Regions from separate parts of the Chryseobacterium sp. S90 genome, predicted to be linked through region 1. Evidence: riboswitches for the same ligand, from Rfam matches in the RefSeq annotation. Region 1 holds a riboswitch; each other region holds the start of a gene.
What was found. Region 1 has a riboswitch for S-adenosylmethionine ahead of ACLMCG_RS18525 (TonB-dependent receptor plug domain-containing protein). Riboswitches for the same ligand answer to the same signal wherever they lie in the genome.

Region 1 (3,286 bases):
GGGAACGGATGCTGAAGAGCAGCAATGGGCCAACTACAGAGTCGCAGAAGGAAAGGGAGTAATGCTTTGGAATAAACAAACAGATCCTTATAACCAGAATACCATGGGATATAAAGACAACAGTAATTATGACAGAATGAATCATAGTCTTCATGGTTTTACCAATATGCGCGCTGTAGGATATGGAGAAAGTCATGATGAAGAAAGGCTGATGTTTAAAAACCTTGCCTATGGAGCTGTTAATGGAAGTTACGATGTTAAAAATCTTAATACAGCTCTTGAAAGAATGAAAACTTTCGGATCGACTTTCTTTACCATTCCCGGCCCGAAAATGATCTGGCAGTTTGGCGAATTGGGATATGAGTTCAGTATCAACAGATGTGCTGACGGTAGCATCAATAACGGGTGCAGAACCGATGAAAAACCAGTTGCATTCACTTTAAACTACGATACTAACGTCAACAGAAAAGCTGTGTATGATACATGGGCGAAAATAATCACGATCAGAAATAGCCATCAGATTTTTAAAACTAAAACGTACAGTATAGAATCCAATAACCTGACTAATGATCCAAATGGATTGATCACGAGAATTTATCTGTATGATGCGGCTATAACAACCGGAATAAAAAATGTAGTGGTATTAGCCAATTATGATACCTCTGCAAAAAATGTTGTTCCATACTTCCCTTACACAGGGCAATGGCAGAATCTGATGGATGACAGTATCCTGAATGTAGCTTCTACCACGACTCCGATAACTTTACAACCGGGAGAATTCAGAATTTTCGGAAATTATGTAGGTGCTCTGTCAACAACAGATCCAAACGCTGTACATAAATTATCGCTTCAGATTGCGGATAATCCGATACAAAACGGAGTCGCAAAATTAATTTTTAATAAAGCGAAAAACGGAGAAATTTTGATTTTTGATATGACCGGTAAGAAACTGGATTCATTCAAACTGAATAAAGAAAACGGAACTTATGAAGTAAAAATCAATTATCCTGCAGGAACTTATCTGGTTCAGCTGAAATCAGAAACAGGAACTGCCATTCAAAAGATGATTGTTAAGTAAAAAAGAAAGCAGATTTGCAGTACAGCAGATCTGCTTTTTTGTATATTTAAAAAATTAGTCTACTTTTGCAGTAGATTTATCAAGAAAGGTGGAGGGATTTGGCCCAAAGAAACCTTAGCAACCTGCACGATTCCAGAAGTGTAAAGGTGCTAATTCCAACCCTGAGGGGGAGATAAGTGAAGTCAATATTCTTATATGAATTCCATTTCTTGAAGTCTTGTATATCTGCGGAAATATCCGTCAGACTGTTATTATTAATTGGCAAGAACAAAAATGAAAAAATTAAGTACAGCGGTATTATTGCTCGGGGCAATTTTGGTGGCTGCTCAGGAAAACGAGGAAAAAGGAAAACAAATCGAAGATATTATCATCGTTGGAAACCGTAATGTCAAAAGAACAAAACTGGAAACACCGGTTCCTGTAGATGTTATCAATATTGACAAAATCCAAAGGAGTTCTCCGCAAATGACGGCTCAGGATCTTCTGAATTATGTGATCCCATCCTTTAATGCTGTGAGGCAGTCTGCTTCTGATGGTACAGAACATATTGATCCTGTAACTTTAAGAGGAATGGGTTCTGATCAGGTTCTCGTATTGCTGAATGGGAAAAGAAGACATACAACCTCTTTGGTCAACTATCAGAATACCGTGGGAAATGGTTCTGTAGGAACAGATCTGAGCACAATTCCTGTCATTGCTATTGATAGGATAGAAGTGTTAAGAGACGGTGCGGCAGCACAATACGGATCTGACGCCATTGCAGGAGTCATCAATATTATTCTTAAAAAAAATGCAGGAGCTTCAGCAAGCCTTACTTACGGATTGACCGGGAGAAATGATGGGGATACTTATCAGGCGGGAGTCAATTATGGAACTTCATTAGGAAAAAAAGACGGGTATATCAACCTTTCCCTGCAATTAAGCCACAGAGGAAAAACTACAAGAACTCAAAATCACGATCTGGATATTTTCGGAGATAATTTCGCTTATGAATTTGCTGGTGATGCTGAAGCCGTAAAAGCTGCCAGAGCTGCGGATGATGCAGAAATTGCAAAAAGAGGATTAACCCGTGATGATTTTAATTTTCAAATCGGAGATGCCCAGATCAGACAAGGGCAGTTGTTTTTCAATTCAGAATACCCTTTTAACGATAATTTTAAAGTATATTCTTTCGGAGGCTTCAGTATTAAAGAAGGAAAAGGATTTGGTTTCAGAAGACTGCCGAGCGAAAAATCTAATGTAGTTTCATCCATTTATCCGAATGGTTTTCAGGCCGCTCTTGGATCTCAGGTATATGATATTTCCTATGCTGTAGGTGCAAAATATAATGTCAATGACTGGTTATTTGATTTAAGCAATACATTCGGCAGCAATACCTTCAATTATAACGTAAGCAACACCAATAATGCTTCTCTGGGAGCAAAATCGCCAACTCGGTTTTATGCAGGAGCGCATAGTTTCCTTCAGAATACAGTGAATCTTGATGTTTCCAAAAATATAAACCGCTTCAATATCGCTTTCGGGGGTGAATTCAGATTTGAACAATACCAGATCAAAGCAGGGGATGAAGCTTCTTACACCCAATATGACATTAATGGAAACATTGCGACGGAAGGATCAACAGTGCTTGGTGCGGGAGGGTCTCAATCTTTTATCGGATTTTCTCCAAACAATGCTTTGAAAAAAGACAGGCATTCAACGGCTGTATATGTAGATGTTTCGTATGATTTAGATAAAAAATTAAATATTGATGCCGCTGCCAGATTTGAAAATTATTCAGATTTCGGAAATACCTTGAATGGAAAACTTGCCGTCCGATATGAGTTCGTAAAAAATTATGCAGTAAGAGCAGCGGTTGGGACAGGGTTCAGAGCGCCTTCACTTCAGCAGCAGTATTTCAATAATTCGTACGCAGATATTTCTACTTCCGGCTCAAAGATTGTTACTAAAGGAATATTCAGTAATGATAGCGAAGCTGCCAGAATTCTTGGATTTGATAAACTCAAACAGGAAACTTCTATCAACGCGAGTGCTGGATTTACGCTGAAACCTTTAAACAACTTGACGATCGCCATTGATGGATACTGGATTAAAGTGAAAGACAGAATTGTGATTACCAGCAATATTACAGACTCAAGGTTAGATCAGTTTAAGGTAGAAAGCGGAAGATTTTTCGCCAATGCTATTGATACAGAAACAAAAGGAGTA
Region 2 (3,286 bases), on a different contig from region 1:
CAAATTTCTTATCGTATGTCAGAATATTGCTGGTTGTATAAGAAAGTGTTCTGGTATTGGTTTTCGTTACTGAACCTCCAATCTCAGCGCCCTGCCCCAGCAATGGATTCGAATAATAATGTCCGTTATAATTCACCAAATCAACAGAAAAACTCGTTTTGAATTTCAACTCCGGTAAGAAAGTGAATTCCATGAATCCTTTTCCTGAGAAATTATCTTCTTTATTTTCGTTTTTATCTAATGGCAGAGTTGCAGCTGCATTCTGATTCTGAAGCGCATTGGTAGGTCTATACTTTCCAAAATCATAAATCGGATTTCCATCAGCATCCAGAATATAAGTTCCGTCTGCATTTCTTTCATAATAAGGATAGAATGAAGGAATAAATCTTGCGGCATTGATGATATTGCTGGCCTTAGAATCTGAAGAAGTCGGCGCCTGTTGAATACTGTTTGTATAGCTTAAGTTCACCCCAACATTCAGCCATTTTTTTACTTCAGAATTGATCTTTAATCTGGTATTATATCTTTTAAATCCTGATTCAATCGCCATCCCTTTATCATCCAGATATCCCAATGAAAAGAAATAATTACTTTTTTCACTTCCTCCGCTGATATCAAGATCTACCTGATTTCTTGAAGCCACTCTCTGCAGGATATCTCTCCAGTCGTCATTCCAAAGTGGTGATGCACCTGGTAATAGTTTTCCATCTGTTCCTACTGGTTTTGGATAAGCAGTTCCGTATGGATTGATCCCAAGGGTGGATACAAGATTGTCTGTTGCCATCTGAGCTGCCTGTTGAGAAGACACTTTTCCAGACTGGTATCCGTTTCTCAAAGCTTCCCAATATAATTGAAAGTATTGATCTGTATTTACCTGTTCGTAATCTTTTACAGCTCTTCCTGAGAATCCCTGACTGATATTAAAATTAACTTTCGCTTCTCCTTTTTTACCTGATTTTGTGGTAATGATGATAATCCCGTTTGCTCCTCTTGATCCATAAAGCGCACTTGCTGTAGCATCTTTTAAAACACTGATGGATTCAATATCACTTGGGCTTATAGAGTTAATATTTCCGTCAAAAGGAATTCCGTCTACCACATATAACGGATCGCTGGAAGCGCTGATTGAACCGATTCCTCTGATCCTAATGGTAGAAACCGCACCAGGCTGCCCTGAAGAGCTGGTCGTCTGAATCCCGGCAACCTGCCCTTCCAATGCTTTAGTAATGTTGGTTACAGGTCTGTTATTGATTTTATCGCTGGAAATTGTAGCAACGGAACCGGTATAGCTGTTTCTCTTAGCTTTTCCATAAGCTACGACTACAACTTCGTCAATTTCTTTTTCATGAAGACTATCCTTTTTCGGCTTGGAATTCTGCGCATGTACACTGGTAACTCCCAGAAAAAATGCAGCAACCGGAGGAATCCAGGCTTTTGAAGTGAATAAGTTTTTGCTAATCATAATCAATTTTATTTATCATATATTAAAATTTTGCCCTTTGCAGAAAAGTCAGCAAAGGGCATCGATAAATACGACAAACCAAATGCTTATTTTTCCTTAAAAGGCTGAACGTAACACCTTGCCCAATGGGTAGGTTGTCAAGATTTCATAGGGTCAGTTCCCTCCATCTTTCTTTATAAGCCGATCGAAATATGGTTGCAAAGCTAAAAACTTTTAGTCTACAAAACAAGTAGACTTATTATTTTTTCATGATAAATTTTCAAAAATTAACATAAGATTTTAATAAAACCCATTACACTAAGGAGTTGCCTCCATTATCATTTTATTAAATATGACAAATATCATTATTAATAATCCAATTGAATAAAAAGTAATCTGTGCTGAAATTTTTGATCATTAATTAAAAAAAGTTTTTAATTTTATAGTATGAAAGTTTTAATAATAAACGGACCTAACCTCAACCTGTTAGGCACCAGAGAGCCTGAAATCTATGGAAATGTTTCTATGGAAAGCTATTTGGAAATTTTAAAATCCGAGTTTCAATCTCATGAATTAAAATATTATCAGTCAAATATTGAAGGAGAGCTTATCAACAGGCTTCAGGAAGATGACTTTGATGCCGTCGTGATTAATCCAGGAGCTTTTACCCATTATTCTTATGCAATAGCTGACTGTTTGAAAAACATTAGAAAACCAAAGGTTGAAGTTCATATCAGTAATATCTACAAAAGAGAAGAATTCAGGCAGAAATCTGTGACAGCAGCTAATACGGATGCAGTTTTATCTGGTTTTGGAATGGACGGATATAGATTGGCTTTATTAAGTTTAAAATAATTTTTCGATTTATATTCTTCCTATAGATTGCACAGCATATATAAAAAATAAAAAGCCTCATCAATGATGAGGCTTTTTGTATGCTATTAATAACTATTAGATAGTTTGTTCCTGTAATTGAGGTCCTGAAGCAACTAATTTCTTACCTTCCTCAGTATCACAGTACTGTTCAAAGTTCTTGATATATCTTGAAGCAAGATCTTTTGCTTTTTCTTCCCATTCTGAAGCACTCTCGTAAGTATCTCTAGGATCTAAAATACCTGTAGAAACATTTGGCAATTCAGTAGGAATCTCAAGGTTCATAATTGGAACCTGAGTTTTAGGAGCATTATCGATAGAACCATCAATGATTGCATCAATGATTGCTCTTGTATCTTTCAGAGAGATTCTCTTTCCAGTGCCATTCCAACCTGTGTTCACCAAATAAGCTTTAGCACCATGTTCCTGCATTTTACCGATCAATGTTTTAGAATACATTGTTGGGTGTAATGTAAGGAATGCTTCCCCAAATGCCGGAGAGAAAGATGGCTGAGGTTCAGTAATTCCTCTTTCTGTTCCTGCCAATTTTGATGTATAACCGCAAAGGAAGTGGTATTGAGCCTGATCTTCATTCAAGATAGAAACCGGAGGAAGTACTCCGAATGCATCTGCAGAAAGATAAACGATCTTTTTCGCATGACCAGCCTTAGATGGTAATACAATTTTGTTAATATGATAAATTGGATAAGAAACTCTTGTATTTTCTGTGATAGATCCGTCTGTATAATCTGCTACTCCATTGTTCACAACAACGTTTTCAAGAAGTGCATCTCTCTTGATGGCAGCGAAGATATCCGGTTCTTTTTCTTCTGATAAGTCGATAACTTTAGCATAGCATCCACCTTCATAGTTGAATACTCCGTTGTTATCCCAACCATGCTCGTCATCACCGATAAGGTATCTTTTCGGATCTGCAGACAAAGTAGTTTTACCTGTTCCTGAAAGACCAAA
Region 3 (3,286 bases), on a different contig from region 1:
GCTTTTGTTCCCCTTTTTTCAGGGTTTACAGTATCTCCCTGATGAATAATAAAATCATTGATGCCATCTTTGAAATAAGTATTCTCTGTTTTAGGAGTTCCGTAAAGCCTAGATGTATTGGTTTCATTATCACAAAATACACTTTGTGCATTTGAATTTCGCGAATAGACTTTTTTGATCGAAATACTGTCGTGTCCTATATTGATACTTCCGTCATGAGAAGCATTGAGCTCTGCCTTATAAGTGTTATATCCCCATTTCCAATTATTTCTGAACCACGCAGTGGGTGCTACGACAATAGGAGCATCATGCTGGCTTCGGTTACAGACGGTGACTCTGGCCAGGATATCGTTGTGATCAGCTTTACAGTATTCAATGAAAATATCGAAATATTCATCATTATCAAAAATTCCGGTATCGAAAATCTCATATTCAGGTTCCTTTTTACTGCGTCTTCCATTTTCAGCAAGAAGGTCATCATATGGAAACTCGTTGATGGGGTATTTATACACCATTTTCATATAGCTGTGAGTAGGTGTATTATCCAGATAATAAAAGATTTCTTTAATGTCTTCACCATGATTCCCCTGTGGGTTACTCAATCCGAAGAACCGTTCTTTTACCATTTTATCTTTCTTGTTCCAGAATGAAAAAGCAAAACAGAATAACTGTTTTACATCAGAAATTCCGGCGATGCCTTCCTCACCCCAACGGTAAGCATAACTTTCAGCGTTATTATGATTGGTGAAATCCCAGGCATTCCCGTTTGAGCTGTAATCTTCACGTACATTTCCCCACTGCCGGTTGCTTACATAAGGGCCCCAGTTTTTCCATTTGGTATCTTGTAATCTTTCTTTTTCGGCGGTCATATCTCATCATTTTTCCATACGAAGTTAGTTTTTTTGAAAAATAATTCCAATTTTTTTCATCTGAACAATTATTAATATGCTTTTGGAATACTTGTATTTAAGAGCTTTTTTAAATATTAAAATAATTTTTTTTTGAAATTAAAAGAAAAGAACTACCTTTGCACCATTCGTTCATTTAAATATTGAAAATGTTATCAAGAAAGGTTGAGGGATTAGACCCTATGAAACCTTAGCAACCCTTTGCGCAAGCAAAGAAGGTGCTACGTTCTACCAAAGTATTTTGGACAGATAACTTACTGAAGTTCTTTTCAGCCATTTCCTGTGGCATTTTCAATTGTATTTGTATAAAAATATAATAGAATTGAAAACAGAACTAAACTATATAAATCTTTCGTATCAAACCAATTCCCAAAAGGAATACCATATCCCGTTAAGCTATCAGCTTTTTGGGAAAGATCTGTTTACAGCACCCATTATTTTAATCAATCATGCTCTTACCGGAAACTCAGAGGTATCAGGAGAAAAAGGCTGGTGGAAACAATTGGTGGGAGAAAATCAGATTGTTGATACTGATCAATACACTGTTCTGTGTTTCAATATACCCGGAAACGGTTATGACGATTTTTTAATTGAAGACTATGAAGATTTCACACCTTCAGATATCGCAGCGATATTTTTAAAAGGACTTGAAACTTTACATATCAAAAGCTTATATGCCATTATTGGAGGCTCTCTGGGAGGAGGGATTGCCTGGGAAATGCTTGCCAAGCAGCCGGATCTCGCAGAAATATTTATTCCTATAGCCTGTGATTACAGGACACATGACTGGCTTCATGCACAGTGTCTGGTTCAGAAATTTTTATTGAATGATAAAGAGGAACCATTACAGAAAGCAAGAATTCATGCTATGTTGTGTTACAGAACGCCACAGTCGCTCAATGACAGATTTCAAAACCAATATAACCAGGACAAACAACGCCTGGAATCTGAAGACTGGTTGGTTTATCATGGTAACGCGCTAAACGAAAGATTTAGTTTAAAAGCGTACAAACTGATGAATCATCTCTTGATGAATATTAATGCTGATGAAACGGCACTGGAGAACATACAGGCACGAATGCACATGATCTCTGTAGATACAGACTTATTCTTCCCGGCTTCTGAAATCCGAATGTGTTTTGAAAACTTAAAAGAGAAAAATAAGGATGTTTCTTATCACGAGATCCAATCTATACACGGGCACGATGCCTTCCTAATGGAATATCAACAATTAAATAATATCATTAAAAACATTTTACAGAAGTAATGAAAAATGCTAACGAAATAAAATTTTTGAAGAACAGATCAATCGTCAAATTTGAAGGAGAAGATTTCCTGGGAGAAATCGGGATTGACGGACGAATTTTTAAAGCGCTTACTTTAGCGCGTATCAGTGTAGGGGTAATCTCTCAACAGGCGATAGAAAACGGAATTTCTATTCTGGTTCAGGAAATTGATGCTGAGAAAGCAGTCGCTTGTCTTATTGATGAGTTTGAAGCAGAAAGAAAATCTGGAAAAGTTTCCCAGATCTACAGTATCAATAATGTTTCTGTCATCGGTTTTGTGGCAGAAGATTTCAATAAAGTTTTTGCTGAGCTGGCAAGAAACAATGTTTTCCCATTATTACTGAATCAGGTTGCAGGAGAGAACAGAGTAAACATCGTAGTAACTTCTTCACAGGACGAAAAAACAAAAAACATTATAGAATCTGAAATTTTCAAGAAGCCAAAGACCGTCCATCTGGCGATCATAGGACATGGAAATGTAGGAAAGACTTTGATACAACAGGTACTGGAATCTTCTGAAGAGATTAAAAGACGTAAAAAAATAGACCTTAAAGTAGTGGCGGTGGCCAATTCAAAGAAAATAGCCTTCAATAAAAAAGGATTTGATGCAAATTGGAACGATGAGGTTTTAACTGCAGAACATCCTTCAAGTGTTCAGGAGCTCATTAATTTTTCCAACGAGAACCAGCTGGAAAACCTTATCGTTGTGGATAACACGGCAAGTAAGGATTTTGTGAAAAACTATCACGCTTTGGCAGAAAACGGATTCGATCTGGTTTCCTCAAACAAGATTTTTAATACCCTTCCGATTGAAGAATACAGAAAACTAAGATATACGTTGAATAAAAACAACAGACGTTATCTCTATGAAACCAATGTGGGTGCGGGATTACCGTTAATTGATACCATCAAATTATTACACCTTTCAGGAGAAAATATCACAAGAATTAAAGGAGTATTCTCCGGAACATTAAGCTATGTGTTCAACAATTTTTCTTTAAGAGACGATAAATTTTCAACCATCATCAATGAAGCTTTGGAGAAAGGATATACAGAACCGGATCCAAGAGAAGACCTGTCAGGAAATGATGT

Region 2: another riboswitch for S-adenosylmethionine. It lies ahead of ACLMCG_RS13755 (SusC/RagA family TonB-linked outer membrane protein); the one in region 1 lies ahead of ACLMCG_RS18525 (TonB-dependent receptor plug domain-containing protein).
Region 3: another riboswitch for S-adenosylmethionine. It lies ahead of ACLMCG_RS21390 (alpha/beta fold hydrolase); the one in region 1 lies ahead of ACLMCG_RS18525 (TonB-dependent receptor plug domain-containing protein).

What each region holds. Positions count from the first base shown of each region.
Region 1 is NZ_JBLGCX010000007.1:177,866-181,151, reverse strand. Features, by position in the region: gene ACLMCG_RS18530 (alpha-amylase family glycosyl hydrolase) at 1-1,078, shown strand, start outside; SAM riboswitch class I at 1,152-1,257, shown strand; gene ACLMCG_RS18525 (TonB-dependent receptor plug domain-containing protein) at 1,352-3,286, shown strand, end outside.
Region 2 is NZ_JBLGCX010000004.1:381,958-385,243, reverse strand. Features, by position in the region: gene ACLMCG_RS13755 (SusC/RagA family TonB-linked outer membrane protein) at 1-1,462, opposite strand, end outside; SAM riboswitch class I at 1,546-1,644, opposite strand; gene ACLMCG_RS13750 (type II 3-dehydroquinate dehydratase) at 1,889-2,296, shown strand; gene pckA (phosphoenolpyruvate carboxykinase (ATP)) at 2,393-3,286, opposite strand, start outside.
Region 3 is NZ_JBLGCX010000010.1:117,088-120,373, forward strand. Features, by position in the region: gene ACLMCG_RS21385 (MGH1-like glycoside hydrolase domain-containing protein) at 1-869, opposite strand, end outside; SAM riboswitch class I at 1,058-1,164, shown strand; gene ACLMCG_RS21390 (alpha/beta fold hydrolase) at 1,231-2,175, shown strand; gene ACLMCG_RS21395 (ACT domain-containing protein) at 2,175-3,286, shown strand, end outside.